Regions from separate parts of the Amycolatopsis tolypomycina genome, predicted to be linked through region 1. Evidence: riboswitches for the same ligand, from Rfam matches in the RefSeq annotation. Region 1 holds a riboswitch; the other holds the start of a gene.
What was found. A riboswitch is a leader RNA that binds a small molecule or an ion and turns the genes downstream of it on or off. The one in region 1 is predicted to bind glycine.

Region 1 (14,401 bases):
AGTCCTCGGCCCCGAACCCGCGGGTCGCCAGCGCCGGCGTGCCGATCCGCAGGCCCGACGTGATCATCGGCGGCCGCGGGTCGAACGGGACGGCGTTGCGGTTGACCGTGATGCCGACCTCGTGCAGCCGGTCCTCGGCCTGCTGACCGTCCAAAGAAGACTGAACCAGGTCGACCAGCACCAGGTGGACGTCCGTGCCGCCGGTCAGCACCCGGACACCCGCCGCCGCGCAGTCTTCCTGCGACAGCCGCGAAGCCAGGATCCGCGAGCCTTCGAGGGTGCGCTCCTGGCGCTCCTTGAACTCCTCGCTCGCGGCGATCTTCAGCGCGACGGCCTTGGCCGCGATGACGTGTTCGAGGGGCCCGCCCTGCTGTCCCGGGAACACCGCCGAGTTGATCTTCTTCGCCAGCTCCTCGCGGCACAGGATCAGGCCGCCGCGCGGGCCGCCGAGGGTCTTGTGCGTGGTCGTGGTGACGATGTCGGCGTGCGGCACCGGCGACGGGTGCAGCCCGGCCGCGACCAGCCCGGCGAAGTGCGCCATGTCCACCATCAGGCGAGCGCCGACCTTGTCCGCGATCCGGCGGAACTCGGCGAAGTCGAGCTGGCGCGGGTAGGCGGACCAGCCGGCGATGATCAGCTTCGGCTCGTGCTCAACGGCCAGCCGCTCGATCTCGGCGAGGTCGACGATGCCGGTCTCCTTGTCGACGTGGTAGGCGACGACGTTGTAGAGCTTGCCCGAGAAGTTGATCTTCATCCCGTGCGTCAGGTGACCGCCGTGCGCCAGGTCGAGGCCGAGGATCGTGTCGCCCGGCTTGAGCACGGCGAACATCGCGGCCGCGTTGGCCTGCGCGCCCGAGTGCGGCTGGACGTTGGCGTGCTCGGCGCCGAAGAGGGCCTTCGCGCGGTCGATGGCGAGCTGCTCGACGACGTCGACGTGCTCGCAGCCGCCGTAGTAGCGGCGGCCGGGGTAGCCCTCGGCGTACTTGTTGGTCAGCACCGAGCCCTGCGCCTCGAGCACGCCGACCGGGGCGAAGTTCTCGGAGGCGATCATTTCCAGGGTCGACTGCTGGCGGGTCAGCTCGTCGGCGACGGCCGCGGCGACCTCGGGGTCGACGTCGGCGAGGGGGGCGTCGAAAGTCGTCATCAGTTCTCCTGGGTGTGCGCGGCGTAGGCGGCGGCGTCGAGCAGGTCCGGCACGTCCCCGGTCAGACGCACCTTCAGGAGCCATCCTTCGGTGTAGGGGTCGGAGTTGATGACCTCGGGGGTGTCCGATGTGGTGCCGTTCACCTCGACGACCTCGCCGGAGACCGGCGCGTACAGCTCGCTGACCGACTTGGTCGACTCGACCTCGCCGAACACCTCGCCGGCGGTGATCGTCGAGCCCGCGTCGGGCAGCTGGACGAACACGATGTCACCGAGCGATTCGGCGGCGAAGGCGGTGATGCCGACGGTGGCGATGCCGTCGTCGACCTTCAGCCACTCGTGTTCCTTGGTGTACTGCAGGTTCTCGGGGATGCTCACGGTTCAGGAGTCCTTACGCGCGGGAGTAGAAGGGCAGGGCGACGACCTCGACGGGCTCGATCCTGCCCCGGATGTCGACGGAGAGCTCGGTGCCGGGCTCGGCGTACGCCCGATCGACGTACGCCATGGCGATCGGGTAACCCAGCGTGGGCGACAGGGCGCCGCTGGTGACCTCGCCGATCTCGGTACCGTCTACCAGCAGCTTGTAGCCGTGCCGCGGGGCGCGGCGGCCGGCGCCTTTGAGCCCCACCCGCACCCGCGGGACGTCCTGCTTGGACCGCTCCTCGAGAGCGGCGCGGCCGACGAAGTCGCCCGGCTTCTCGAACTTGACCACGCGCCCGAGCCCGGCCTCGAACGGGCTCTGCTCGACGGTGAGTTCGTTGCCGTACAACGGCATCCCGGCTTCCAGGCGCAGCGTGTCGCGGCAGGCGAGCCCCGCCGGGACGAGGCCGTGCGGTTCGCCGGCTTCCAGCAGCAGGCGCCACAGCGCCGGCGCCTCGTCGGCGTCGACGAACAGCTCGAAGCCGTCTTCGCCGGTGTAGCCGGTGCGGGCGAGCAGGACGTCGTGGCCCTTCACCGAGGCCGGGACGCTGGCGTAGTACTTGAGCGCGTCCAGGTCGGCGTCGGTGACCGCGGCCAGGATCTCGACGGCCTTCGGGCCCTGGACGGCGATCAGCGCGGTCGTCTCGGACCGGTCGTCGACCACCGCGTCGAAGCCCGCGACCCGCTCGGCCAGGGCGTCCGCGACGACCTTCGCGTTGCCCGCGTTGGCGACGACCAGGTAGTGCTCGTCGGCCAGCCGGTAGACGACCAGGTCGTCCAGCACACCGCCTTCGGGGTTGCAGATCATCGTGTACCGCGCCCGGCCCGGCTTGACCCCGGTCAGGTTGCCGACCAGCGCGAAGTCCAGGACGTCGGCCGCCTGCTCGCCGGTGACGTGGATCTCGGCCATGTGCGAGAGGTCGAACAGCCCGGCCGCCTCGCGGACGGCCTTGTGCTCGGCCAGCTCGCTGGCGTAGCGGACCGGCATGGACCAGCCGGCGAAGTCGGTGAACAGCGCACCGAGTCCCTTGTGGACTCCGTGCAGGGAGGTTTCCTTGGACACGTCAGCCTTCGTAAGCGTTGAGGGGCGGGCAGGAGCACACGAGGTTACGGTCGCCGCGGGCGCCGTCGATGCGACGCACCGGGGGCCAGTACTTGTTCTTGCGCGAAACACCCGCCGGATACACCGCCAGCTCACGGCTGTAGGGCTTGTCCCAGTCCCCGACCAGCGTCTCGGCGGTGTGCGGGGCGCCGCGCAGCGGCGACTCCCCGGCGCTCCACTTGCCGTTCGCGACCTCGTCGATCTCCGCGCGGATGGCGATCATCGCGGCGCAGAACCGGTCGATCTCGCCCAGGTCCTCGGACTCGGTCGGCTCGACCATCAGCGTGCCCGCGACCGGGAACGACATGGTCGGCGCGTGGAAGCCGTAGTCGATGAGCCGCTTGGCGACGTCGTCGACCGTCACGCCGGTCTCCTTGGTGATCTGGCGCAGGTCGAGGATGCACTCGTGCGCGACCAGGCCGTCCTGGCCCGTGTAGAGCACCGGGTAGTGCGGCGCCAAGCGCGAAGCGACGTAGTTCGCGGCGAGCACGGCGACCTTGGTGGCCACGGTCAGGCCCGGCGCGCCCATCATCCGGACGTAGGCCCAGGAGATCGGCAGGATCGACGCCGAGCCGTAGGGCGCGCCGCTGATCGGGCCGACGCCGGTCTCCGGGCCGGCCGCGTCGAGCAGCGGGTGGTTCGGCAGGTAGGGCGCGAGGTGCGCGCGCACCGCGACCGGGCCGACACCCGGGCCGCCACCGCCGTGCGGGATGCAGAACGTCTTGTGCAGGTTGAGGTGCGAGACGTCGCCGCCGAACTCGCCCGGCTTGGCCAGGCCGAGCAGGGCGTTGAGGTTCGCGCCGTCGACGTACACCTGGCCGCCGCCGTCGTGGACGATCTTGGCGAGGGTGTCGATGTCGTGCTCGTACACGCCGTGCGTGGACGGGTACGTCACCATGATCGCGGCCAGGGTGTCGCGGTGGGTGTCCACCTTGGACCGCAGGTCGGCGAGGTCGACGTTGCCTTCGTCGGTGCACTTCACGACGACCACGCGCATCCCGGCCAGCACCGCGGACGCGGCGTTGGTGCCGTGCGCGCTCGACGGGATCAGGCAGACGTCACGGGCTTCGTCGCCGTTCGCGCGGTGGTAGGCGCGGATCGCGAGGAGCCCGGCGAGTTCGCCCTGGCTGCCCGCGTTCGGCTGCAGCGAAACCTTGTCGTAGCCGGTGACCTCGGCCAGCCAGTCGGCCAGCTGCGACACCAGCTCGTGGTACCCGGCCGCGTCCTCGGCCGGGGCGAACGGGTGGATGCCCGCGAACTCGCGCCAGCTGATCGGCTCCATCTCCGTGGTGGCGTTGAGCTTCATCGTGCAGGAGCCGAGCGGGATCATGCCGCGGTCGAGCGCGTAGTCCAGGTCGGACAGCTTGCGCAGGTAGCGCAGCATCGCCGTCTCCGAGCGGTGGGTGCCGAAGACTTCGTGGCCCATGAAGCCGCTCTCGCGGGCGAGGCCGTTCGGCAGCGCGACGCCGTCTTCGATGGCCTCTTCGACCCCGAAGGCGCGAAGGACCTCCGCGGCGATGGCGGGCGTGCTGACCTCGTCGAAGGCGACGCGGACGTGGTCGGCGTCGACGTGGCCGAGGTTGATCCCGGCCTCGCGGGCGGCCGCGTGGACCTCGGCGGCCTGGCCCGGGACGCGCGCGACGACGGTGTCGAAGAAGGACTCGTGCACGACCTCGACGCCGGTCCGGCGCAGGGCGCCGGCGAAGCCCGCGGCGAGGCCGTGGACGCGCTGGGCGATCTTCTTCAGGCCGTCGGGACCGTGGTAGACCGCGTACATCGCGGCCAGCACGGCCGGGAGGACCTGCGCGGTGCAGATGTTCGACGTCGCCTTCTCGCGGCGGATGTGCTGCTCCCGCGTCTGGAGCGCGAGGCGGTAGGCGGAGTTGCCGTCGGCGTCGACCGAGACACCGACCAGGCGCCCCGGCAGCGACCGCTCGAGGCCGGCACGGACGGACATGTACCCGGCGTGCGGGCCGCCGTAGCCGAGCGGGACGCCGAAGCGCTGGGTCGACCCGGCGGCGACGTCGGCGCCGAACTCGCCGGGCGCGGTGATCAGGGTCAGCGCGAGGAGGTCGGCGGCGACGGTGAACAGCGCGCCCGCGGCCTTCGCCGACTCGGAGATCGCGTGGTAGAAGCCGCGGCCGCGCAGCACGCCGGACGCGCCCGGGTACTGGACGACGACGCCGAAGAAGTCGTCGGGCAGGCCGGTGAGCAGGTCGCGGACCTCGACCTCGATGCCCAGGGCTTCGACGCGGGTGCGCACGACGGCGATGGTCTGCGGCAGGCACTCGGCGTCGAGGACGACCTTGTTCGACTTGGACTTCGACGCGCGCCGCATGAGCGTGACGGCCTCGGCGACGGCGGTCGACTCGTCCAGCAGCGAGGCGTTCGCGGTGGCCAGGCCGGTCAGGTCGGCGACCATCGTCTGGAAGTTGAGGAGGGCTTCGAGGCGGCCCTGCGAGATTTCCGGCTGGTAGGGCGTGTACGCGGTGTACCAGGCCGGGTTCTCCAGGACGTTGCGGCGGATCACGCCCGGCGTCACGGTGTCGGAGTAGCCGAGGCCGATCATCTGCGTCATCGGCCGGTTGCGCGCGGCGAGGGCCCGCAGCTCCGCGGTGGCGTCCTCTTCGGACGCGGCGGGCGGGAGGGCGAGTTCCTTCGTCGCGCGGATGGCGCTCGGGACGGCGGCGCCGACGAGGGCGTCGAGACTGCCGTAGCCGCACTCGGCCAGCATCTTCGCGCGTTCGGCCTCGGACGGGCCGATGTGGCGGGCGTCGAACTGCGTGGAAGTGATCGGGAGCTCCTTGGGCCGGGCACCGGACAGAACGGTGCGCTGGAACTCCCCCTCTGTCATGGCACCTGAGAGTTTCACCGCCTGTGCAGCGGCTTTCACCTTGGGTGAGGCGCGGGTGCGCCTGCTTTCCAGAGTGGCCTCGCGCGAAGCGGTAGCAGGTACCTGAGAGATTCCGGGGAGTTTGCTCCTTCGGTGCCCCACCGACTTCGTGAGGGCTCTCCCGCCTCGGCTCTACGGCCCGATCTGCAGTTGTGGCGGTAACGGTACCCGGCGCTTCCCGCGGGCGTCTACTTCACCCGGCCAACACCACATCGGTCCTCGATCCGGCCTCGACCGCTCCCCCAGATGTCATGAAAGAGTCGTTCATGACGTCTGATGTCATGAACGACTCTTTCATGACGTTCCGGTGACCCGGCGGACCACGCTCCCGGCCAGCGCGGGCGGGCGGCGGACCCGGCCGGAGGGCAGGACCAGGCGTTTGAGGGGGCCGCCCACCGGCACCGGCGGCAGGCCCGCGCCCAGCAGGACCTGCTCCACGATCTGCTCGGCGTGCCACGCCACCGAGTCGTTGAGGCGGTCCAGCGACGGCCGCTCGCCGTCGAAGATGTCCTCGTCGGCGAGCGTCACCTCGAAGTGGGGGCTGCCCGGCGGCGGCGAGATCGCCTCCTCGATCGCGCGAGCGCCGTCGAGGGGGTCGGCGAACCCGGCTTCGAGCAGCGCCGACCGGTAGATCCGGGCCGCCCGCGCGCGCATCCGCGGCCCGTAGCGGACCACGACCGGGAGCCGTCCGGTCAGGTCGGGCACGGCGAGGCCGTGCAGCAGCATGATCGGCGGCACCGAGTGCACCAGGCGCGGTGCCGGGTCGGCCAGCTCGCGGGCGGTGATCCGGACGCGGTCGGCCATCGCGTCCGGGAGGCCGAAGTAGCGGAAGTCGACGTTGCCGAAGCCGAGGCCGTCGGCGACCAGCGACGCCAGCAGCTCGCCGTACCCCCAGATCGGCGACAGCACGACCACCGGCGGCGCGGCGACGACCGGCGACGGCGCGGGCGGCCGCGTCGCCTCCTGCTCGGGCACCTGGATGACCAGCCGGGGCGGCTCGTGCCAGTCGTGCACCTCCGCGACCCGCCAGTACAGCCCCAGCGGCCGCCACAGCTCGCCGAGGACGTCGTGCTCGATGATGCGGCGGACCTCGGCGTCGTCGTAGGGGAAGTCCCGCGGCGGCACGATCCCGACGTAGTGGTGGTAGGTGACGCGGACCTCGTCGCCGCGGGTGGCCGAGCGGATCCGCATCTCCCAGTCGACCGGCGACGCGGCGATCGCGTTCGCCACCTGGGTGCCCGGCGAGGAGTAGACGAGCGCCGTGGCCTGCCGGAGGAACTGCCCGGCCCGGTCGATGCCCTCCCGCAGCGCCTTCGCCGCCTGCGCCACGTGCACCGGGCTCGCGAGGCTGTCGGGCAGGACACCGGCGACCCGCAGCAGCTCGGCCTCCCCGATCCCGGTGACCTCGGCGAGCTCGGCCCAGTGGTCGAACACCGTCACCTTCGGCGCGTGCCGGTGTTCGATCCAGCTGCGCAGCGTCGACGTCGGAACACCGATGCGGCGGGCCGCCTCGTCCAGCGAAAGGCCCCGGGCGCGGATGCCGGCCCGGACCGCTTCCGCCCACTCGTCGGCGCGCCAGTGCGTCACCTCACAAAGCTAACGAAACCCGCTAGCTTTGCGCAGGGACAAAACGCCCACGCGCGGCCGACGCTGGTCGGCATGACCACCACCGTGATCGCCCTCACCCTGATCGTCGGCGCGCTGACCTTCGCCGCCGGCGCGTTCCTCGCCTCCGAGATCGCCACCCGGATCCTGCGCCGCCGGGAGAAGGAGATCTCCGAAGAGCGCAAGAAGCTCAACGCCGCCTGGCGCCACCTGCGGGAGGTCTACGACGTCAAGAAGCAGACCAAGCGTTAGAACGTGGCGATCGGGTTGACCGGGCTGCCGGACGTCCCGGCGAAGCGGACCGGCGCGATCGCGAGCTGGAAGTCCCACTGGCCCAGCTCGGCGGCCGTCACCGCACACGCCTCGAGGTCGCAGTTGTCGAGCAGCCACAGGCCCATCGCCACCAGGCCCACGGTGTGCACCGGCATCGCCAGGTCGTCGTAGCCCGACGGCTGGACGTCCGTGGGCGTGTCGGCGCCGATCAGCGCCACTCCGCGTTCGTGCAGCCACGGCAGGCAGGACGCGTGCCAGCCGGCCTGCGTGACCCCACCGGACGGGCCGGCCTCGTGCCGGACGCGGCCGTAGCCGGTCCGCAGGAGCACCGCGTCGCCGGAGCGCACCCGGACGCCCTGGCGACGCTCGGCCTCCTCGAGGTCGGCGGGGAACACCCCGTCGCCCGGTTCCAGCGACGGCACCCCGCGGACCTCCGCGATGTCCAGCAGGACTCCCCGCGTGACGATGCCGTTCGCCGCCGCCGTGACGGCTCCCCACGCCGCGCCCGTCTCGGCGTCGACCAGCGAGTGCGGCCGCCCGTTGTACATCCGGCCGTCCCAGAAGATATGGCACGGCGAGTCGACGTGGGTGACCGTGTTGCCGTGGAACAGGATGCCGAGCCGCTCGTTCGAGTAGCCCCAGTGCCGGTCGTTGCGGAACCCGGGGATCGGCATGGCCCCGGCACCCGGCGTGTCGGCGAAGCACGGGCACGCCGTCGTCGAGCGCTCCATCTCCTCCGGGACGGCCACCTCCCACGCGCACGACACGCTCCGCCCGTGGCGCACGGCTCGCGCCGCCGCCAGCCGGACGTCGTCGGTGATGTGGTTCAGCGTGCCGAGCTCGTCGTCTTCGCCCCACCGCCCCCAGTTCGACAGCGTTTCGAAGTAGCCGAGCACGTCGTCCTGGCTGGGCCTCGGTCCCGTCACCGCGCCAGCTTGTCAGATCGGCGTGACGTACGCCCCGGAGATGCCGCCGTCGACCAGGAACTGCGACGCCGTGATGAAGCTGGCGTCGTCGCTGGCCAGGAAGGCGACCGCGGCCGCGATCTCCGCCGGCTCGGCGAACCGGCCGACCGGCACGTGGACCAGCCGCCGCGCCGCGCGTTCCGGGTCCTTGGCGAACAGCTCCTTGAGCAGCGGGGTGTTCACCGGGCCCGGGCACAGCGCGTTGACGCGGATGTTCTCCCGCGCGAACTGCACGCCGAGCTCGCGGCTCATCGCGAGCACGCCGCCCTTGGAGGCGGTGTAGGAGATCTGCGACGTCGCCGCACCCATCACCGCCACGAACGAGGCCGTGTTGATGATGGAGCCCTTGCCCTGGCGCTGCATGTGCGGCAGGACGGCCTTGCAGCAGTGGTACACCGACGTCAGGTTGACCCGCTGCACGCGGTCCCACGCCTCGATGCCGGTGGTGAGGATCGAGTCGTCCTCCGGCGGCGAGATGCCGGCGTTGTTGAAGGCGACGTCGACCGAGCCGAACTGCTCCACCGTGCTGTGGAACAGGTTCTCGACCTGCTCGGCGTCGGTGACGTCGGTCTGGATGAACGCGCCGCCGATCTCGTCGGCGGCGGCTTTGCCTTCGGCGGGCGAGAGGTCCGCGATGACGACCTTCGCGCCTTCGCTCGCCAGGCGCCGGGCCGAGGCGAGCCCGATGCCGCTGGCGCCGCCGGTGATGACCGCGACGCGGCCTTCGAAACGCTGGACCATTACTCCTCCGTGCTCAGAAAGACGTTCTTGGTTTCGGTGAACGCCGCGGCGGCGTCCGGGCCGAGCTCGCGGCCGAGGCCGGACTGCTTGAAGCCGCCGAACGGCGTCCAGTAGCGCACCGACGAGTGCGAGTTCACCGAGAGGTTGCCGGATTCGACGCCGCGCGCAACTCGGAACGCGCGGCCGGCGTCGCGGGTCCAGATCGAGCCGGACAGGCCGTACTCGGTCGCGTTGGCCATCCGGATCGCGTCGGCCTCTTCCGCGAAGGGCACGACGGCGACGACCGGGCCGAACACCTCTTCCGCGGCGAGCGGGTGGCGCAGGTCGGGCGGGGTGACGACGGTCGGCGGGAACCAGAAGCCGGGCCCGGCGGGCGCGGTGCCGCGGAACGCGACGGGCGCATCGTCCGGGACGTAGGAGGCGACCTTGTCCCGGTGCGCGGCCGAGATCAGCGGGCCCATCTCGGTCTTCTCGTCGCCGGGGTCGCCGACGACGACGCCGTGCACCGCGGGCTCCAGGAGCTCCATGAACCGGTCGTACGCGCTGGCCTGCACGAGGATCAGCGACCGGGCGCAGCAGTCCTGGCCGGCGTTGTCGAAGACGCCGTAGGGCGCGGTCGCCGCGGCCTTCTCCAGGTCGGAGTCGGCGAAGACGATGTTGGCGTTCTTGCCGCCGAGCTCCAGCGTCACGCGCTTCACCTGGGCCGCGCAGCCGGCCATGATCTGCTTGCCGACCTCGGTGGAGCCGGTGAAGACGACCTTCCGCACGGCCGGGTGGTCGACGAACCGCTGTCCGACCACCGACCCCTTGCCGGGCAGGACCTGGAAGACGTCCTCGGGGATGCCTGCTTCGCGCGCCAGCTCGGCCAGCCGGAGGGCGGTCAGCGGCGTCAGCTCGGCGGGCTTGAGGACGACGGTGTTGCCGGCGGCGAGCGCGGGCGCGAAGCCCCAGCCGGCGATCGGCATCGGGAAGTTCCACGGCACGATCACGCCGACGACGCCCAGTGGCTCCTGGAAGGTGACGTTGATGCCGCCCGGCACCGGGATCTGCTTGCCGATCAGGCGTTCCGGGGCGGCGGAGTAGTAGTTGAGGACGTCGCGGACGTTGCCGGCTTCCCAGCGGGCGTTGCCGATGGTGTGCCCGGAGTTCTCGACCTCGAGCCGGGCGAGGTGCTCGATGTCGGCCTCGACGGCGTCGGCGAAGCGGCGCAGCAGCCGCGCGCGGTCGCCGGGGGCGACGTCGCGCCAGGCCGGGAACGCCTTGTGGGCACGGGCGATCGCCGCATCCGTCTCTTCGACGCTGGTTTCCGGGACGCTCCGCACCACCTCCTCCGTGGCCGGGTTGAGGACGTCGAAACTCGTGGTCATCGGTTCTCCTTGCTCGCTTCGACGAGAGCCTGGAACAGCCGGACGTCGTCGGTGTCCTGCTCCGGGTGCCACTGGACGCCGAGGGTGAACTCACCAGGTAGTTCAGCGGCCTCGATGGTGCCGTCTTCCGCCCAGCCGACGGCTTCGAGGCCGGTGCCGAGCCGGTCGATCGCCTGGTGGTGGTAGCAGAGGGTCTTGGTTTCGGGGCCGAGGATCGCCGCCGCCCGGCTGCCTTCGGCGAGGGTGACCGTGCCCCGGCCGAACGTCGCGGGCGCGGGCTGGTGGTCGGTCGTGTTCGCGCTCTCGGGCAGGTGCTGGGTGAGCGTGCCGCCGAGGGCGACGCTCATCACCTGCAGGCCGCGGCACACGCCGAGCACCGGCTTGCGTGCGCGCCGGGCCGCTTCGAACAGGCCGAACTCGAAGGCGTCCCGCTCCGGCCGGACGTAGGTGGCCGGGTGCGGCTCGTGGCCGTAGCGCGCGGGCTCGACGTCGGCGCCGCCGGTGAGCACCAGCCCGTCCACAGTGGACACCAGCTTCTCGTACGCGTCGGAGACCGGCGGCAGCAGCACCGGGATGCCACCCGCCGCGACGACGCAGTCGACGTAGACGCGGTGCAGCAGCACCGCCTCGGTGTCCCAGACCAGGAACTTCGCGGGTTCCAGGTAGCTGGAGAGCCCGATCACCGGCCTAGAGTCGTTCGAAGCCACGGATCAGCTCCCAGTCGGTGACGGCGGCGTTGTAGGCGTCGATCTCGATCTTCGCCGCGTTCAGGTAGTGGTCGACGACGTCGTCGCCGAACGCCCCGCGCGCCAGGTCGCTGCCCGCGAGGGCCGCGGCGGCCTCGGGCAGGGTGGTCGGCACGGTGCCACGGTCGGAGTTGTAGGCGTTGCCGGCGAAGGGCTCTTCGAGCTCCAGCTCGTTTTCGATGCCGTGCAGCCCGGCGGCGATGAGCGCGGCGACGGCGAGGTACGGGTTGACGTCGCCACCCGGCACGCGGTTTTCGACGCGCAGCGACTCGCCGTGCCCGACGACGCGCAGCGCGCAGGTGCGGTTGTCGGTGCCCCAGGCGATCGCCGTCGGCGCGAAGCTGCCGGGCACGAACCGCTTGTAGGAGTTGATGTTCGGCGCGAAGAAGTACGTCAGCTCGTGCAGCCCGGCGAGCTGGCCGGCGAGGAAGTGCTCCATCAGCTTCGAGAAGCCGTGCTCGCCGTCACCGGCCAGGACGGCCCGGCCCTCGGTGGAGCGCAGGCTGATGTGGATGTGGCAGGAGTTGCCCTCGCGCTCGTTGTACTTCGCCATGAAGGTGAGGCTCTTGCCCTCCTGCGCGGCGATCTCCTTGGCGCCGTTCTTGTAGACGCTGTGGTTGTCGCAGGTCGCGAGCGCGTCGGTGTAGCGGAAGGCGATCTCCTGCTGGCCGGGGTTGCACTCGCCCTTGGCGGACTCGGGGTAGAGCCCGGCGCCGGCCATGTCGTTGCGGATGCGGCGCAGCAGCGGTTCCAGCCGCGCGGTGCCGAGCATCGAGTAGTCGACGTTGTACTGGTTGGCGGGCTTGAGGCCGTGGTAGCGCTTGTCCCAGGCTGCTTCGTAGGTGTCGTCGAAGACGATGAACTCGAGCTCGGTGCCGACGTAGGCGGCGAGCCCGCGCTCGGCGAGCCGGTCGAGCTGGCGGCGCAGGATCTGGCGAGGCGACACGCTGACTGCGCCGCCCTGCACGCGCTCGACGTCGGCCAGCACCAGCGCGGTGCCCTCCTGCCAGGGGATCTCCCGCAGGGTGTCGAAGTCGGGGCGCAGCACGAAGTCGCCGTAGCCGCTGTCCCAGGAGGAGAGCGCGTAGCCGTCGACGGTGTTCATGTCGACGTCGACGGCGAGGAGGTAGTTGCAGGCCTCGGTGGCGTGGCCGACGACCTCGTCCAGGAAGTACTCGGCCGAGCAGCGCTTGCCCTGGAGCCTGCCCTGCATGTCCGTGAGCGCGACGAGCACGGTGTCGATCGTGCCCGCGTCCACGCGCGCCCGGAGTTCGTCGAGCGTGAGCATGCCTCGCCTGCGTGCCATCGTCGCCCCAAAGGTTTGGTATGAATCCTTTGCCGGTCCTTCCTACCCGGTCAGCCTCGCCGGGTCAACCGGAACAAAGGTATCTTTTTGATCCATTGCGGCGATGGCTGGTTTGCCCGGGTTGCCCGGCTGAGAAGAGTCTGTGAATTCGCCCGTCCGGGAGGAAAACCGGGGTCCCCGCACGTTGAACGGGACAAGAGAGGTGAGATCGATGACCACAGCATTCACGCAGCAGACCACGATCGGACAGCCGCAGGCCCGGCCCCAGCTGCCGACCCTGCCCACCGGCTGGCCGATCGGTTCGTACGAGTCCTACGAGCAGGCACAGCGGGCGGTCGACCACCTCGCGGGCGCGGACTTCCCCGTCACCGACGTCACGATCGTGGGCGTGGAACCGATGCTCGTCGAGCGGGTCGCGGGCAAGATGTCCTGGGGTCGCGTGCTGAGCAGCGCAGCAACGTCCGGCGCGCTGTTCGGTTTGTTCCTCGGCCTGATGCTCAGCCTGCTGAACCCCGGCGCCGGCCTGGTCCCCATCGTGATCGGCCTCGTCGCCGGTCTCGGGTTCAACCTGCTCTTCGGCGCGCTGGGCTACGCGGTGAACCGCAACAAGCGCGGGTTCATCTCGCAGAGCCAGCTGGTGGCCCGCCGCTACGACGTCCTGTCCCAGCCACGCAACGCCGAGAAGGGCCGCGCCCTGCTGGCAGACCTCGCGGCGCGCAGCGCGTTCGGCCACTGACCCATCGGAAGAGTGAAGGCCGCCTCCCCCGGGAGGCGGCCTTTGCCGTGTCCTCGGGTGCCTGTGTTCTCGGGTGCCCGTGTGTCCTGGGGTGCCCGTGTTCTCGGGTGCCCCCGTGTCCTGGGGTGCCCGTGTTCTCGGGTGCCCGTGTTCTCGGGTGCCCTCGTGTCCGAGCTCCCGGTCCGCCTCCCTGGTTCGCCTGCCCCGGTCCGAACCACCGGGACCGAGCCACAGCCACCGGGTCCAAGCCACGGGACCGAGCCACAGCCACCCGGCCCGAGCCCCGGCTCCAAGTCACCAGGACCGAGCCTCGGGTCCGAGCCACCGCGACCGAACCCCCACCTCCGAGCCACCAGGACCGAGCCTCGGGTCCGAGCCACCCGGCCCGAGCCCGGGTCCAGTCACCCGGTCCCAGGCCGTGAGTCCGAGCCACCGCGACCGAGCAGCCCCCGTTTTCCACGCTACCGGGAAGGTCCGACAGTTTCGTCAGTCCCGGCCCGAGGCGGCCCGGGTTGTCCACAACTCCGAGCCACAGCCCTGGTAGTCCACACCGGCCCCGCCGATGGCCCGGAACCGTCGGTGCCCGCCGGTAGCGTGGAAACCGGGGGCTGCTCAGGTGCCCGAAGACACCACAGGAGCGTCGCCGGCCGGGTCGGCCATCTCCTCCGGGCGGCCCGCACGCAGGAGCTCGCCCCACCGGGCGCGGTCGTAGCTCGCCGGTGGGGTCGAAGACAGGAACTCGCGCAGGATCTCCGCGAACCGCCGCGGGTCCGAGCGGTGGGGGAAGTGGCCGGCCCCCTCGAACAGCACCAGCCTGCTGCCCGGCATCGCCCGGTGCGCGCGCAGCGCGTGGCCGCTCGGGACCACGCTGTCCTCCGTCCCCCACACCAGCAACGTCGGGATGCCCTCGGTCAGGTAGCACCGGTCCACCATGTTCACCACCTGCCCGCGCCAGTCGACGACCGAGCGCAGCGTCCGCAGGAACGCCGACCGCGTGCCCGGCTCGACCAGCCGCAGGTAGCGGGCGACCACGTAGTCGAGGTCGTCGGAAATCCGCAGCAGCCCGGCCAGTCCGCGCAGCACCGGCAACGCCGGCCGGGCTCC
Region 2 (14,401 bases), 2.7 Mb from region 1:
ATCGCCTTCCTCGTCCGCGACATCATCCCGTGGTGGGTCGTCGTCCCGCTGGTCCTGCGGGAAGCCGTGCTCGGCGTCTGCGTCGTCACCCTGCGCCGCCGGGGGTTCGCGCCGCCCGAGGTCACCTACCTCGGGAAGGGGGCCACCTTCGTCCTGATGTACGCCTTCCCGTTGCTGCTGCTCGCGCAGGGTGGCTCCGACGTCGCCGCGGTCGCGCGGCCGATCGGGTACGCCTTCACCATCTGGGGCGCCGTCCTCTACGTCTGGTCCGGTGTCCTCTACGTCGTCCAGGCCCGCAACGCGCTGCGCGGCGATACCACTCAGTGAGCTTTCGCCGGGTCGTGGCGGGCGGCTGCGCCGTGTGGGTGTAAGACTTCGCCCAACACGTTTCGCCAGTGAGGGCATGAAAGGGGACCGGCGGTGTCCGCTCCTGAAGAGCTTCGCTACACCGAGGAACACGAGTGGGTCGCCACCCGCGGCGAGGACACCCTCGTGCGCGTCGGCATCACCGAGTACGCGCAGGACCAGCTCGGCGACGTCGTCTTCGTCGACCTGCCCGACGTCGGCAGGCAGGTGAGCGCGGGCGACGTCTTCGGCGAGGTCGAGTCGACCAAGAGCGTCTCCGAACTGTTCGCGCCGGTCGACGGCGAGGTCGTCGCGGTCAACGACGCCGTCGCCGACTCGCCGGAGCTGATCAACAGCGACCCGTACGGCGAGGGCTGGCTGATCGAGATCCGGCTCGACGACCCGGCGGGCCTGGAAGCCCTGCTCGAAGCCGAGGCGTACGACGCGCTGACCAAGGGCTGAAGCCCGCTCCGCCGGTTCGGGGAGCCGGGGCTCGGAGAATCGATCAGGCACGGTACGTTGGCAGCTACACGTTCTTGAGTACTGGCAACACTGCATGTGTGGAGGAGAGCTCAGGTGAGCACGAACGACGGGCCCGGCGGTGTTCCCCCGGAGCAGTCTCCGGAGCGGACCTCTGTCTTCCGGGCCGACTTCCTGGCCGAAGCCGAAGGTCGCGAGCCCGCCCCGGAAGCCCCGGTCCAGGGTGTCGACGCCCTGCCCCCGGGTTCGGCGCTGCTGGTCGTGAAGCGCGGGCCGAACGCGGGTTCGCGGTTCCTGCTCGACCGCGACACCACCAGCGCCGGCCGGCACCCGGACAGCGACATCTTCCTCGACGACGTCACGGTCTCCCGCCGGCACGCCGAGTTCCGGCGTGAGGGCGGCGAGTTCGTCGTCATCGACGTCGGCAGCCTCAACGGCACCTACGTCAACCGCGAGCCGGTCGACCAGGCCGTGCTCGCCGGCGGCGACGAGGTGCAGATCGGGAAGTTCCGCCTGGTCTTCCTGACCGGCCCGGGGCACGGGGGCCAGGGGGCGCAGTGACGGCGGCCGGGCGGCCACAGAACCACGGACTGAGCATCGGGGCGGTCCTCGCGCAGCTGCGCGGGGACTTCCCCGATGTCACCATCTCCAAGATCCGGTTCCTCGAAGCGGAAGGCCTGGTCACCCCGGGCCGCACGCCGTCGGGGTACCGGCAGTTCGCCGCGGCGGACGTGGAGCGACTGAGGTTCGTCCTGGCCGCCCAGCGGGATCACTACCTCCCGTTGAAGGTCATCAAGGAGCAGCTGGACGCGGCGGACTCGGGGGCCGGGCCCACCGCGGCCCTGCCCCGCCCGCCGCGCCGGCTGGTGCCCATCGACGTGACGGCGGAGAACGTCGGCCTGCCCGTGGCGGACGACTTCGCCGCCGGCAACTCCACCGGGGGCAGGGAGCTGCGCCTGACCCGGGAGGAACTCCTGGCGCAGGCCGGCATCGACGAGCCCGCGCTGGCCGAGCTGCAGCAGTACGGCCTGGTCCGGCCCGGTCCCGCCGGGTTCTTCGACCCGGACGCGGTGCTGGTCGCGCGGACGGTGAAGGCGATGACCGAATTCGGGATCGAACCGAGACACCTGCGTGCCTTCCGCGCCGCGGCCGACCGCGAGGTCGGGTTGCTGGAGCAGATCGTGACGCCGGTGTACCGGCACCGTGACCCGGAGGCGAAGGCGCGCGCCGACGAGGTGGTGCGGGAGCTCGCGGCACTGTCCGTGACCCTGCACACGCTCCTCGTGAAGGCGGGAATCCGCGGCGTCGCCGGGTGTTGATCGATAACGGGGCAGTGAGATCCTCTTTGCGGTCCCATGTCAATGACTGAATGTTCGGCACCGCATGCCGTACCGTGAAGGCACGGGTTTGCGGCAGGCGAACCGAGAGAGTCCGGACAGCGAGCACAGCGCGCGGATGACGGGTAGCGTCGAGGAGTGAGGGCGTGAAGCCGGTTCAGCGCTGCAGCCCGTGTGCACGGGAGGGAGGCGAAGCCCGATGAGCGAAATGCGCGTCGTCGGTGTGCGGGTCGAGCTGCCCGCGAATCAGCCGATCTTGTTGCTGCGGGAGACCGAAGGTGAACGGTACCTGCCGATCTGGATCGGCTCGGTCGAAGCCACCGCCATCGCCTTGGAGCAACAGGGGGTCCGCCCCGCTCGCCCGCTCACGCATGACCTGCTGAAAGAGGTCATCGGAGCGCTCGGCCGGGAGCTCGAGCAGGTCGTCATCACCGACCTGAAGGAAGGCACGTTCTTCGCGGAGCTCGTGTTCGACGGCGACATCCGGGTGTCCGCCCGGCCGAGCGACTCGGTCGCGCTGGCCCTGCGGATCGGGGTCCCCATCCACGCCGTGGACTCGGTGCTGGAGGAGGCGGGCCTGATCATCCCGGACGAGCAGGAGGACGAGGTCGAGAAGTTCCGCGAGTTCCTCGACTCGGTCTCCCCGGAAGACTTCCGCGGAGCGGACACCTGAGAACTTGCCTTGACGCGGACGTCAACGTCTAGCGTCGAGGGCATGCGGATCGGAGAACTGGCGCAGCGCACGGGTGTCACCACCCGTGCGCTGCGTTTTTACGAGGACCAGGGCCTGCTGCAGGCCCGCCGGTCGGCCAACGGCTATCGCGAGTACGACGAGGACGACCTCCACCTGGTCAGGGAGATCCAGACCCTCCAGACGGTCGGCCTGACGCTCGAAGAGACCCGCCCGTTCGTCGAATGCCTGCGCAGCGGCCACGAGACCGGCGACTCCTGCGCGAACTCCATCGAGGTCTACCGGCGCAAGCTCGAAGAAGCCGACGCGCTTCTCGCGCGGCTCGGCGGCATCCGTGGCGAACTGGCCGCGAAACTCGCCGCCGCCCTCGACCGGCAGGCGCCCGATCCGTGTGTTGTGCCCGATTCCCCGCGCCCCTGAAGGAGCCTGCCTTGTCCGAAGTTGCGGTTGTCACCGATGCGACCTTCGCCGAAGTGCTCGGCAGCGACGTTCCCGTGCTCGTCGAGTTCTGGGCCACCTGGTGCGGCCCGTGCCGGATGGTCGGCCCGGTGCTCGCGCACCTGGCCGCCGAGCGGGACGGCGAGCTTGCCGTCCGGAAGATCAACGCCGACGAGAACCCGGAGACCACCCGGGCCTACCAGGTCATGTCGCTGCCGACGATGATCCTCTTCCGCGGCGGCGAGCCGGTCGAGACGATCGTCGGCGCGTTCCCGAAGGCCCGCATCGAAGAGCGGCTCGACCGGGTGCTCACGGCGCCGTCGCTTTGACGAACGTGTCCGCCAGCTCGCGGCCGTACTGCTCCAGGTCCAGCCCGGGGTCGGCCGCGTAGGCGGCGGCCACCCCGTCGATGGCCTGCGCGATGGACATCGCCATCACCTCCGGCGTGAACTCGCCGAACGCGCCCTCGGCCTGGCCCTGCTTCAGCTGGCGGGCCAGCCCGTGCACGCGCATGTCGTCGACCAGCACCTTCGTCATCACCCAGCCGTCGGCGTCGTCGGCGTTGGCGGCCAGCTCCGTCAGCGCCCGGACGCACTCGGGGTAGGCCCGCAGGAACGCCACGGACGTCTCGATGTGCGCCCGCAGGTAGCCGGGCCGGTCGGCCGGGTCGAGGCCGCCGTCGGTGCGCTCGGCGAGGAACCCGTTCTTCGTCTCGACGACCGTGCTGAGCACCGCCTGCAGCAGGCCGGCCTTGTTCGTGAAGTGGTAGGAGATCAGCCGGGTGCTGCTGAGGCCGGCGCGCTCCTTGATCTTGGCGAAGGTGGTGCGGCGGTAGCCGAGGTCGGCCAGGACGCCGATGGTCGCGCCGATGATCTGCGCCCGGCGGGCGGCCTCGGTGGCGCTGAGGCCCATCTCCGCCATGATGTCGGGATTTACTTGCATGAGTAAAAGTTACTCAGCTGAGTAAAAAGAGTCAAGGCGTTTGGGATCACGCCGTAGGGGGTACGGCGAACGGCTCAAAGGGTCAGCCGACCGCCTGGGCTTGCCGCGCGTCGCGTTGACCGGCACTGTCCGGGCGCTTACCGTCGAAGGAGGAAAATCGCCACGGTGTGATTCACGGTCTGGGGCCGGACCGTGGCGGTTGATCTCCGGCGGGTCCCGCTCCTGGGACTCCTCCGGCTGTCATTCGCCGGCCGCCTGGTCGGGCGAGGGGAGGCTTGCGTGGTCGAGGCTGGTTCCGAGAAGCAGCCTGTCGAGGTCGCGACTGGTGAGCAGGGCGAACTGTTCCCCGACAACTCGCTGCCCGACGAGCTGGTGGGCTACCGGGGTCCGGCGGCGTGCCAGATCGCCGGCATCACCTACCGCCAGCTCGACTACTGGGCCCGGACCAAGCTGGTCGCGCCCAGCATCCGCACCGCGCACGGCTCCGGCTCGCAGCGGCTGTACTCGTTCAAGGACATCCTGGTCCTCAAGGTCGTCAAGCGCCTGCTGGACACCGGGGTCTCGCTCCAGAACATCCGCGTCGCCGTCGACCACCTGCGCGTCCGCGGCGTCCGCGACCTGGCCCGGGTCACGCTGTTCTCCGACGGCACCACGGTCTACGAATGCACCTCGCCCGAGGAGATCGTCGACCTGCTCCAAGGCGGCCAAGGCGTCTTCGGCATCGCCGTCAGCGGCGCGATGCAGGAAATCAGCGGCACCATCCACGAGTTCCCGGCCGAACGCGCCGACGGCGGCATCGTCGAGACGCACGAACCGGACGAACTCACCCAGCGCCGCAACGCCCGCAAGACCGGTTGATCATCGCTCCGCGTGAGCGGGTAAGGTACTGCGTGCGGTCGACGAATCCGCGCGGGAGAGTCCGAGCCACACCTTGAGCTCGGCGCCGAAGGAGCAAGTCCTCCCCGGAACCTCTCAGGCACCCTGGACCGCGCGGACGAGACGCCTCTGGAAAGCGGGTCGTCAGGACACAGCCTGATGGCCCCGCCGACGGTGCAAGCCCGGCTCAACCTGCGGGCGAAACTCTCAGGCGCCTCCCAGGAGGTACGGACAGAGTGGGGAGGGCCAGGACACCGCTGTCCCGGTCCAGCCCCGCTGTCCCCAGGAGGCCATCGTGGATCCGTCACTCGCCTCCCTCGAACAGGGCATTCCCTTCGCCGACCGGCACATCGGGCCCGGACCGGACGAACTCCGGCACATCCTCGACGTCATCGGCGTCGCCTCCCTCGACGAACTCGCCGAACGGGCCGTCCCCGGCTCCCTGCGGGAGTCCGCGCAGCCGCTCGAACTGCCGCCGGCCGCGTCGGAAGCGCAGGCCCTCGCCGAACTGCGGGAACTCGCCGCCCGGAACCGGCCGGCCGCCGCCATGATCGGGCTCGGCTACCACGACACCGTCACCCCGCCCGTCATCCGGCGGAACGTCCTCGAAAACCCGGCCTGGTACACCGCCTACACGCCCTACCAGCCGGAAATTTCCCAAGGGCGGCTCGAAGCGCTGCTCAACTTCCAGACCATGGTCGCCGACCTGACCGGGCTCCCCGTCGCCAACGCCTCCCTGCTCGACGAGGCCACCGCGGCCGCCGAGGCGATGACGCTGGTGCGCCGGGCCGGGCGGGCGAAGTCGTCCCGGTTCGTCGTCGACCGGGACACCCTGCCGCAGACCCTCGCCGTGCTGCGGACCCGGGCCGAGCCGCTCGGCATCGAACTCGTCGTCGAAGACCTCTCCCAGGGACTGACCGGGCTCGGCCTCGGCGGCGACTTCTTCGGCGTGCTCCTGTCCTACCCGGGCGCGTCCGGCGCGGTCCGGGAACCGGATCTGACCATCGCCGAGGCCAAGAAGCACGGCGCGGCGGTGATCGTCGCCGCCGACCCGCTCGCCCTCACCCTGCTGCGCCCGCCCGGCGAGCTCGGCGCCGACGTCGCCGTCGGCTCGACGCAGCGGTTCGGCGTCCCGCTCGGCTTCGGCGGCCCGCACGCCGCCTACCTCGCCGTGCGAAAAGGCCTGGAGCGGCAGCTGCCCGGCCGGCTGGTGGGTGTCGCGAAGGACGCCGACGGCGCACCCGCGTACCGGCTCGCCCTGCAGACGCGCGAGCAGCACATCCGCCGCGAGAAGGCGACGTCGAACATCTGCACCGCGCAGGTCCTGCTGGCCGTGATGGCGTCGATGTACGCCGTGTACCACGGGCCCGACGGCCTGCGCTCGATCGCGCTGCGGGTCCACCGGATGGCGACGGTGCTGGCGGCCGGACTCTGCGAAGGCGGCGTCGAGGTCGTGCACGGCGAGTTCTTCGACACCGTCGTCGCGGCCGTGCCGGGCCGGGCGGACGCGGTCGTCGCCGCGGCCCGCGACCTCGGCATCTCCCTGCGGCGGATCGACGGCGACCACGTCGGCGTCGCCTGCGACGAAACCACCACCCGCGAGCGGCTTTCCTGCGTGTGGAAGGCGTTCGGCGTCTCGGTGTCCGATGTGGACGGCCTGGACGCGGACACCGCCGACGCGCTCCCGGCCCCGTTGCGGCGCACGAGCGAGTACCTCACCCACCCCGTCTTCCACGCGCACCGCTCGGAAACCGCGATGCTGCGTTACCTGCGTGCGCTGGCGGACTCCGACGTCGCGCTGGACCGCAGCATGATCCCGCTCGGCTCGTGCACCATGAAGCTCAACGCCACCGCCGAGATGGAGCCGGTGACCTGGCCGGAGTTCGCCGGCCTGCACCCGTTCGCGCCGGCCGAGGACGCCGCCGGCCTGCTGGATGTCATCGCCGACCTGAGCGCCTGGCTCGCGCGGATCACCGGCTACGACGCCGTTTCCCTGCAGCCCAACGCCGGCAGCCAGGGCGAGTTCGCGGGCCTGCTCGCCATCCGCGCCTACCACCGCGCCCGCGGCGAGCACGCCCGGGACGTCTGCCTGATCCCGGCGAGCGCCCACGGCACCAACGCGGCCAGCGCGGTGATGGCGGGCATGCGGGTGGTCGTCGTCCGCTGCGACGAGCAGGGCAACATCGACCTCGCCCACCTGCGGTCCACAGTGGACTCCCATGGAGATGACCTGGCCGCGATCATGCTGACGTACCCGTCGACGCACGGCGTCTACGAGGACACCGTCGGCGAGGTCTGCGCGGCGGTGCACGACGCGGGCGGGCAGGTGTACGTCGACGGCGCCAACCTCAACGCGCTGATCGGCGTCGCCCAGTACGGCCGCTTCGGCGCCGACGTCTCGCACCTCAACCTGCACAAGACGTTCTGCATCCCGCACGGCGGCGGCGGGCCGGGCGTCGGCCCGATCGGGGTCCGTGCGCACCTGGCGCCGTTCCTGCCGAACCACCCGCTGCAGCCGGCGGCCGGCCCCGCCACCGGCGTCGGCCCGGTCAGCGCGGCGCCGTGGGGCAGCGCGTCGATCCTGCCGATCTCCTGGGCCTACGTCCGGATGATGGGCGCCGACGGCCTCCGCCGGGCGACGCTCGTCGCGGTGGCCAACGCGAACTACATCGCCCGCCGCCTCGGCGGCCACTACCCGGTGCTCTACGCCGGCCATGAAGGCCTGGTGGCGCACGAATGCATCCTCGACCTGCGGCCGCTGACGAAGGCCACCGGCGTCACGGTCGACGACGTCGCGAAGCGGCTGGCGGACTACGGGCTGCACGCGCCCACGATGTCGTTCCCGGTCGCGGGCACGCTGATGGTGGAGCCGACGGAGAGCGAAGACCTGGCCGAACTCGACCGCTTCTGCGCGGCGATGATCGCGATCCGCGGCGAGATCGACCGCGTCGCGGCGGGGGAGTGGCCCCTCGAGGACTCGCCGCTGCGGCAGGCACCGCACACCGCGCGGTGCGTCGCGGGCGAGTGGGACCGGCCGTACAGCCGCGAAACCGCGGTGTTCCCGGCGGGGGTCACGGCGGCGAAGATCTGGCCGCCGGTCCGGCGCATCGACGGCGCGGCGGGCGACCGGAACCTGGTCTGCTCGTGCCCGCCCCCGGAGGCGTTCACGGAGTCCCGCGGCTGAGGCGGACCAGCAGCTCGGCGCGGCTCGTGAGGTCGAGCTTGCGGTAGATCTGTCGGAGGTGCTTCTGCACCGTCCGTGGGCTGATCCCCAGGTCCCGGGCGACCTCCCGGTCGGTCGCCGCCCGCGCCACCGCCTCGGCCACCCGGCGTTCCCGCGCGGTCAGCACGTCCACGGGCACCCCGGTGAGCGGCCGGACCGGCGGGTGCTCCTCGCGGGCGAACGCCTGGCCCACGTGCGGGGCGAGCAGGTCCAGCTCGCGGTCCCGGGCGGAAAAGCCGGGCCGGGCGCGGTTGAGCGTCAGCACGCGCCCGTGGCGGTCGTCGACCTGGACGACGCACAGCAGCTGGCGACGACGTCCCTCGGCCGGTAGAAGTCGGGTGTACAGCGGCAAGGCCTCGGTCCCGACCGGGCACGACCGGTTCGCCGGGATGACCCCGACGTCGGTCGTGGCCGGCGAGCGACGCGAGCAGCAGCGCCGGAACGGTGAAGAGTCGCTTCATCTGTGGGTTCCCTCCCCATTGCTGTGTGACCGGTCAAGGACACCAAGCCGGCGGGGCGGGCGGCCATACGCAGTTCTGCGTACGCGCACTGCGGACGCACAGGAACGGGAGGTAGGTTGACGCCCATGGTGAGTGGGCACGGTCCTGATCGGACGTCCGTGGTCGTGACCGGCGGCAGCGGCTTCATCGGCCGGGCCGTCGTGCGCGCCCTCCGCGACCGGGGCGTCCCGGTCACCGTCGTCGACCGGGTCCCGTTTCCCGAAGACGGCGTGCGCGTGGTCACCGGTGACCTCCGCGAGGCCACCGTCCGCGAGCAGGCCGTGACCCGCGAGACCGCGAGCATCGTGCACCTCGCCGGGCTGACGTCGGTGCTGAAGTCGGTCGAGCTGCCCGAGGACACCTTCGCCGACAACGTCCTCGTCACCCAGGAACTGCTCGAACTCGCGCGCCGCCACGAGGTGCCGACGTTCCTGCTCGCCTCGACCAACGCGGTGATCGGCAACGTCGGCGGCGCGACCATCACCCCGGACCTCCCGCTGCGCCCGCTGACGCCGTACGGCGCCACCAAGGCGGCGTGCGAAATGCTGCTGTCGGGCTACGCCGGGGCGTACGGCATGACGACGTGTGCGTTGCGGTTCACCAACGTCTACGGCCCGGGAATGTCCCACAAGGACAGTTTCGTGCCGCGGATGATGCGGGCCGCGCTGACCGGCGACCGCGTCAAGATCTACGGCGACGGCCGCCAGCGCCGCGACCTCGTCCACGTCGACGACGTCGTGCGGGCGGTCCTGCTGACCCTCGACAACGGCTACTCCGGCCGCGCGATCGTCGGCGCCGGGCGCTCGGTGTCCGTGCTGGAGATGGTCGAGGCCGTGCGCGAGGTGACCGGCGCCGAGCTGCCGGTCGAGCACGTCGAGGCCCCGGCCGGCGAGATGCCCGCGGTCGTCGTCGACGTCTCGGCGAGCGCGGAGACCATCGGCTACCGGCCGGAGGTCTCGCTCACCGACGGCCTGGCCACGGCGTGGAAGTACTTCTCCGGCCTCGCTGCCCGGTGAAAGCCTTTCTCCGGCGCCACTGGCTGCTGCTCCTGTTGCTCGTCCCGGCGATCACGCTCCGGGTGCTGACCTGGCTGGCCTACCGCCCGGCCCTGCTGTTCATCGACTCCTTCCGCTACATCGACAACCTGCACGCCCTGCGCGCCGACCAGCTCGACCCGATCGGCTACGACCTCGTCCTGCGGCCGCTGCTGGCCGTCGGCGGGCTCGCCTGGGTCGCGGCCGTCCAGCACGTCGGCGGCATCCTCATCGCGATCGGCGTCTACGCGCTCGTCCTGCGCCTGGGTGGCCGGCCGTGGGTCGGGGCGCTCGCGGCGGCCCCGGTCCTGCTCGACGCCTACCAGCTGCAGATCGAGCAGAACATCATGTCGGAGGTGACGTTCGAGGCCGTGCTTCTCGGGCTCCTCTGGCTGCTGCTCGGCTGGGGCACGCCGGGCTGGAAGCGGGCCGGCGCGGCGGGCCTGTTGCTCGGCTTCGGCGTGCTCACGCGGCTGATCGGCATCTCCCTGGCCTTGCCGCTGCTGGTGTTCCTGGTCGTCGCCGGGGGAGCGTGGCGGCAGTGGGCGGGCTGGCGCCGGGCCGGTGTCGGTCTCCTGGGCCTGCTCGCGGTACTGGTTCCCTACGCGGCGCGAGTGCATGCGGAGACCGGGAAGTGGGGGCTGACCGGGCCGTCCGGGAACATGCTCTACGGCCGGACCGCCGCCGTCGCCGACTGCGCGAACCTCCACCTCGACCCGACGCTGATGGTGTTCTGCCCGGCCGAGCCGCGCGAGACGCGGCTGGTGGACAACTACACCCACGCCGACCTCGACCCCAACTGGCCCGGACCGCTGCCCCCGGGCGCGGACAAGGCCGCCCTGGCCCACGACTTCGCGATCGACGTCCTGAAGGAACAGCCAGGCGACGTCGCCGAAGCGATCCTGGACGACTTCGCCAAGAGCTTCGCCTGGACCCGCGAGCAGGACCCGACCGACGTCCCCCTGGACCGGTGGCAGTTCCAGCTGACCTACCCGCAGTGGGCCGACCAGTCCCTGATCGACCTGGTCACGCTGCAGAACGACGGCGTCGTCGCGAGCGTCGACCAGCCACTGGCGAAGATCCTGCGCGACTACCAGCTCGGCGGCGGGTACGTCCCGGGCGCGGTCCTCGGCATCGGCGCGCTGCTGGGCCTGCTGACCGTGTTCCGGCGCAGGAAACCCCTGGACCCGGCGCAGGCCGGGGCGCTGCTCGCGGCGTCGAGCGGGCTGTTGCTGCTGTTCGCCTCGGCGGTGTTCCAGTTCTCGTGGCGCTACCAGATCCCGGCGCTCGTGCTGCTTCCGGTCGCCGGCGCGCTCGGCTTCACCACGCTGACCTCGGCCAGCCGGAAGCGGCTCGCCGCCTTCCCCGACGACGTCGACTCGGACGCCGTCGACGACTTCCGCGGCCGCCACCCGGAGCTGAAGCTCGCACCGCTGACCGTCGTCATCGCCGCCTACAACGAAGCCGGCGGCATCGGTGAGGTCCTGGAGAAGATGCCGGACGAGTGCCTCGGCATGCCGGTGGACGTCCTCGTCGTCGTCGACGGCGGCACCGACGACACGGCCGCGATCGCGCGGGCGCACGGCGCGTACATGTGCGTCGCGCCCCGCAACCGAGGCCAGGGCGCCGCGCTGCGCCTGGGCTACCACCTCGCCGCCGAAGCCGGCGCCGAGTACGTCGTCACGACCGACGCCGACGGCCAGTACGACAACAGGGAGCTGGAAGCCCTCGTGCGCCCGGTCGTCGACGGCACCGCGGACTTCGTCACCGGGTCCCGCCGGCTCGGGCACGAGGAGGCCGACAGCCGTGTCCGGTGGCTCGGCGTGCGGGTGTTCGCGGCGCTGGCGTCGGTGCTGACCGCGCGGCGGATCACGGACACGTCGTTCGGCTTCCGCGCGATGCGGGCGGAGCTGGCCTGCGCGGTCCCGCTGCGGGAGCCGCAGTACCAGTCGTCGGAGCTGCTGCTCGGCGTCACCGCCCGTGGCGCCCGGGTCGTCGAGCTGCCGATGAGCATGCGGCTGCGCAAGGCGGGCAAGAGCAAGAAGGGCGGCAGCCTGGTCTACGGCGCGAACTACGCCCGGGTCATGACCGGGACGTGGTGGCGGGGGTACGTGCTGCGCCGCGGCCGAACACGAACCGGTCGAGCAGCGTGAACTTGACGACGAACACCAGCGCGTAGCTGGCGACGTACGCGCCGTCGACGAGCACGACCCACCAGAAGTGCGGCAGCTCCAGGGGCGTCAGCAGCGAGCCCGCGAGAGTGGTCAGGCCGATCGAGGCGAGCCCGCCGAGCCCGATCACCGCGAGGTAGGGCAGCAGTTCGCGCCGGACCCGCGGCCGCCCGGTGCGGCCCCACACCCAGCGCCGTGTGACCAGGAAGTTCAGCACCGCGCCTGCCGCCCAGGCCAGCGTGCTCGCCCACGCCGCGGCGCCGCCGGTGGCGAGGACGGCGAGCAGCACGACCTGGCTGAGGACCGTGGCCGCGACCGACGTCGTCGCGGCGCGCGCGAGCCGGGCCCAGCCACGGCGGCGCGTCCGCTCCGCCGTGCGGGGCCGCACGCCGTTGGTTACGGTCGTCATGCCCCCATCCTCCCCGTGGGCCGGCCGCGCCGCCGTCCGACCCCCGCACGCATAGGAGATTCACAGGTCATTGCCAGGTCTTCATCAGCACGTGATCTATAGCGTTCGTGTGGCGTAAACGAGCAGGAAAGGCGGCACAATGCGTGTGCTGGTTCTCGGCGGTGACGGATATCTGGGCTGGCCGACCGCGCTGCACTTATCGGACAAAGGTCACGAGGTGGCCGTTCTCGACAATTTCGCGCGGCGCGGGTACGACGCCGAGCTCGGTGTCGAGAGCCTGGTCCCGATCGAATCCCTGACCGACCGCGTCGCCGCCTGGCGCGAGGTCTCCGGCAAAACGATCACCCGCTACGAAGGCGACCTCCTCGACGCGGAGTTCCTGTTCGCAGCGGTGCGTGACTTCGCGCCGGACGCCGTCGTCCACTACGCCGAGCAACGATCGGCGCCCTATTCCATGATCGACCGCGAGCACGCGGTGTACACGCAGCACAACAACGTGATCGGGAACCTCAACCTGCTGTACGCGATCGCGGAGATCAATCCGGCGATCCACCTGGTCAAACTGGGCACGATGGGCGAATACGGCACGCCGAACATCGACATCGAAGAAGGCTGGCTGGAGCTCGAACACAACGGCCGCCGCGATCGCGTGCTGTTCCCGAAACGGCCCTGTTCCTTCTACCACCTGACCAAGGTCCACGATTCCCACAACATCGAATTCACCTGCCGCGCGTGGGGGCTGCGCGCGACGGACCTCAACCAGGGCGTGGTGTACGGCCAGCAGACGCCGCAGACGGCGCTCGACCCGCGCCTGGCGACCCGCTTCGACTACGACGCCGTGTTCGGCACGGTGCTCAACCGGTTCGTCATCCAGGCGGTGCTGGGCCAGCCGCTGACGGTCTACGGCAAGGGCACGCAGACCCGCGGCCTGATCGACATCCGCGACACCGTGGAGTGCATCCGCCTGGCCGTGGAGAACCCGGCTTCGGCGGGGGAGTTCCGGGTGTTCAACCAGATGACGGAGAGCATGTCGGTGGCGGCCATCGCCGAGCTCGTCGCCGACCGGTTCCCCGGCCCGGTGCAGATCGAGCAGCTGGAGAACCCGCGCACGGAAGCGCCGGAGCACTACTACAACGTGCAGCACACCGGGCTGGTCGGGCTGGGGCTGAAGCCGCACCTGCTGTCGGACACGCTGATCGAGTCGATGTTCGACATCGTGGGCGCGAACAAGCACCGGGTGAACCCGGAGAAGCTGCGCCCGACGGTCCGCTGGCGGGGTGCGCTGAAGGACTAGCCGCGATGGGGGCTCCCGGCCGGGAGCCCCCACGTGTTCAGCCGGGCAGCTTGTCGAGAAAGCCGTGCACCTCGGCGATCTTCCCGTCTTCCAGCTCGACGACGTCGAACCCGATGGCGACCGGCTCGGCACCCGGCGTGCCGAGGTACCACTGGAAGCGGGCGAGGTGGTGGTGGGCGTCCGGGTCGGCGGGCAGGCTGAAGGTGAGCCCGCCGAACTGCTGTTGGGCGCCGGCGACGAACTGGTCGATCCCGTCGTGCCCGCGGACGGCGCCGAGCGGATCGGTGTAGCCGGCGTCGGCGGTGAAGACGTCGGCGACGAGGGCCCGGCGCTTGCCGGCGTCGCTCTCGTTCCAGACGGCGATGTACTGCTCGACGAGGGCGCGGACGTCGGTCATGGGAGTTCCTTTCGTTGGGGGACAACGGGTTCGCCGTCATCCGGTGCTGAGAACGACTGTGGCGGACGACCGGCGGCGCGTCGATTACGCGGGAGGTAATGCCCGGCCATTACCCCGGAAGTAATGGCAGCCACCCCGTGATCGCCGTAGCGTCGCTCCCGTGACGACTACGGTGCAGGCGCGGCAGCGGCCCGTCGGCGAGCTCCTCCGCGAATGGCGCGACCGCCGCCGGATCAGCCAGCTCGACCTCGCGATCTCGGCGGA

Region 2: another riboswitch for glycine. It lies ahead of gcvP (aminomethyl-transferring glycine dehydrogenase); the one in region 1 lies ahead of gcvP (aminomethyl-transferring glycine dehydrogenase).

What each region holds. Positions count from the first base shown of each region.
Region 1 is NZ_FNSO01000004.1:402,945-417,345, reverse strand. It holds gene glyA (serine hydroxymethyltransferase) at 1-1,144, opposite strand, end outside; gene gcvH (glycine cleavage system protein GcvH) at 1,144-1,521, opposite strand; gene gcvT (glycine cleavage system aminomethyltransferase GcvT) at 1,535-2,626, opposite strand; gene gcvP (aminomethyl-transferring glycine dehydrogenase) at 2,628-5,459, opposite strand; glycine riboswitch at 5,599-5,692, opposite strand; gene BLW76_RS12545 (helix-turn-helix domain-containing protein) at 5,853-7,145, opposite strand; gene BLW76_RS12540 (hypothetical protein) at 7,218-7,415, shown strand; gene BLW76_RS12535 (cyclase family protein) at 7,412-8,362, opposite strand; gene BLW76_RS12530 (3-oxoacyl-ACP reductase) at 8,375-9,142, opposite strand; gene BLW76_RS12525 (aldehyde dehydrogenase family protein) at 9,142-10,509, opposite strand; gene BLW76_RS12520 (gamma-glutamyl-gamma-aminobutyrate hydrolase family protein) at 10,506-11,216, opposite strand; gene BLW76_RS12515 (glutamine synthetase family protein) at 11,197-12,561, opposite strand; gene BLW76_RS12510 (YflT domain-containing protein) at 12,773-13,297, shown strand; gene BLW76_RS12505 (alpha/beta fold hydrolase) at 13,910-14,401, opposite strand, start outside.
Region 2 is NZ_FNSO01000004.1:3,138,042-3,152,442, forward strand. It holds gene clsA (cardiolipin synthase ClsA) at 1-327, shown strand, start outside; gene gcvH (glycine cleavage system protein GcvH) at 421-807, shown strand; gene garA (glycogen accumulation regulator GarA) at 922-1,386, shown strand; gene ftsR (transcriptional regulator FtsR) at 1,383-2,144, shown strand; gene BLW76_RS24405 (bifunctional nuclease family protein) at 2,362-2,835, shown strand; gene BLW76_RS24410 (MerR family transcriptional regulator) at 2,878-3,273, shown strand; gene trxA (thioredoxin) at 3,285-3,620, shown strand; gene BLW76_RS24420 (TetR/AcrR family transcriptional regulator) at 3,601-4,233, opposite strand; gene BLW76_RS24425 (MerR family transcriptional regulator) at 4,513-5,091, shown strand; glycine riboswitch at 5,134-5,232, shown strand; gene gcvP (aminomethyl-transferring glycine dehydrogenase) at 5,405-8,293, shown strand; gene BLW76_RS24435 (helix-turn-helix domain-containing protein) at 8,274-8,684, opposite strand; gene BLW76_RS24440 (NAD-dependent epimerase/dehydratase family protein) at 8,919-9,848, shown strand; gene BLW76_RS24445 (glycosyltransferase family 2 protein) at 9,845-12,019, shown strand; gene BLW76_RS24450 (GtrA family protein) at 11,949-12,446, opposite strand; gene BLW76_RS24455 (NAD-dependent epimerase/dehydratase family protein) at 12,586-13,740, shown strand; gene BLW76_RS24460 (nuclear transport factor 2 family protein) at 13,778-14,137, opposite strand; gene BLW76_RS24465 (helix-turn-helix domain-containing protein) at 14,298-14,401, shown strand, end outside.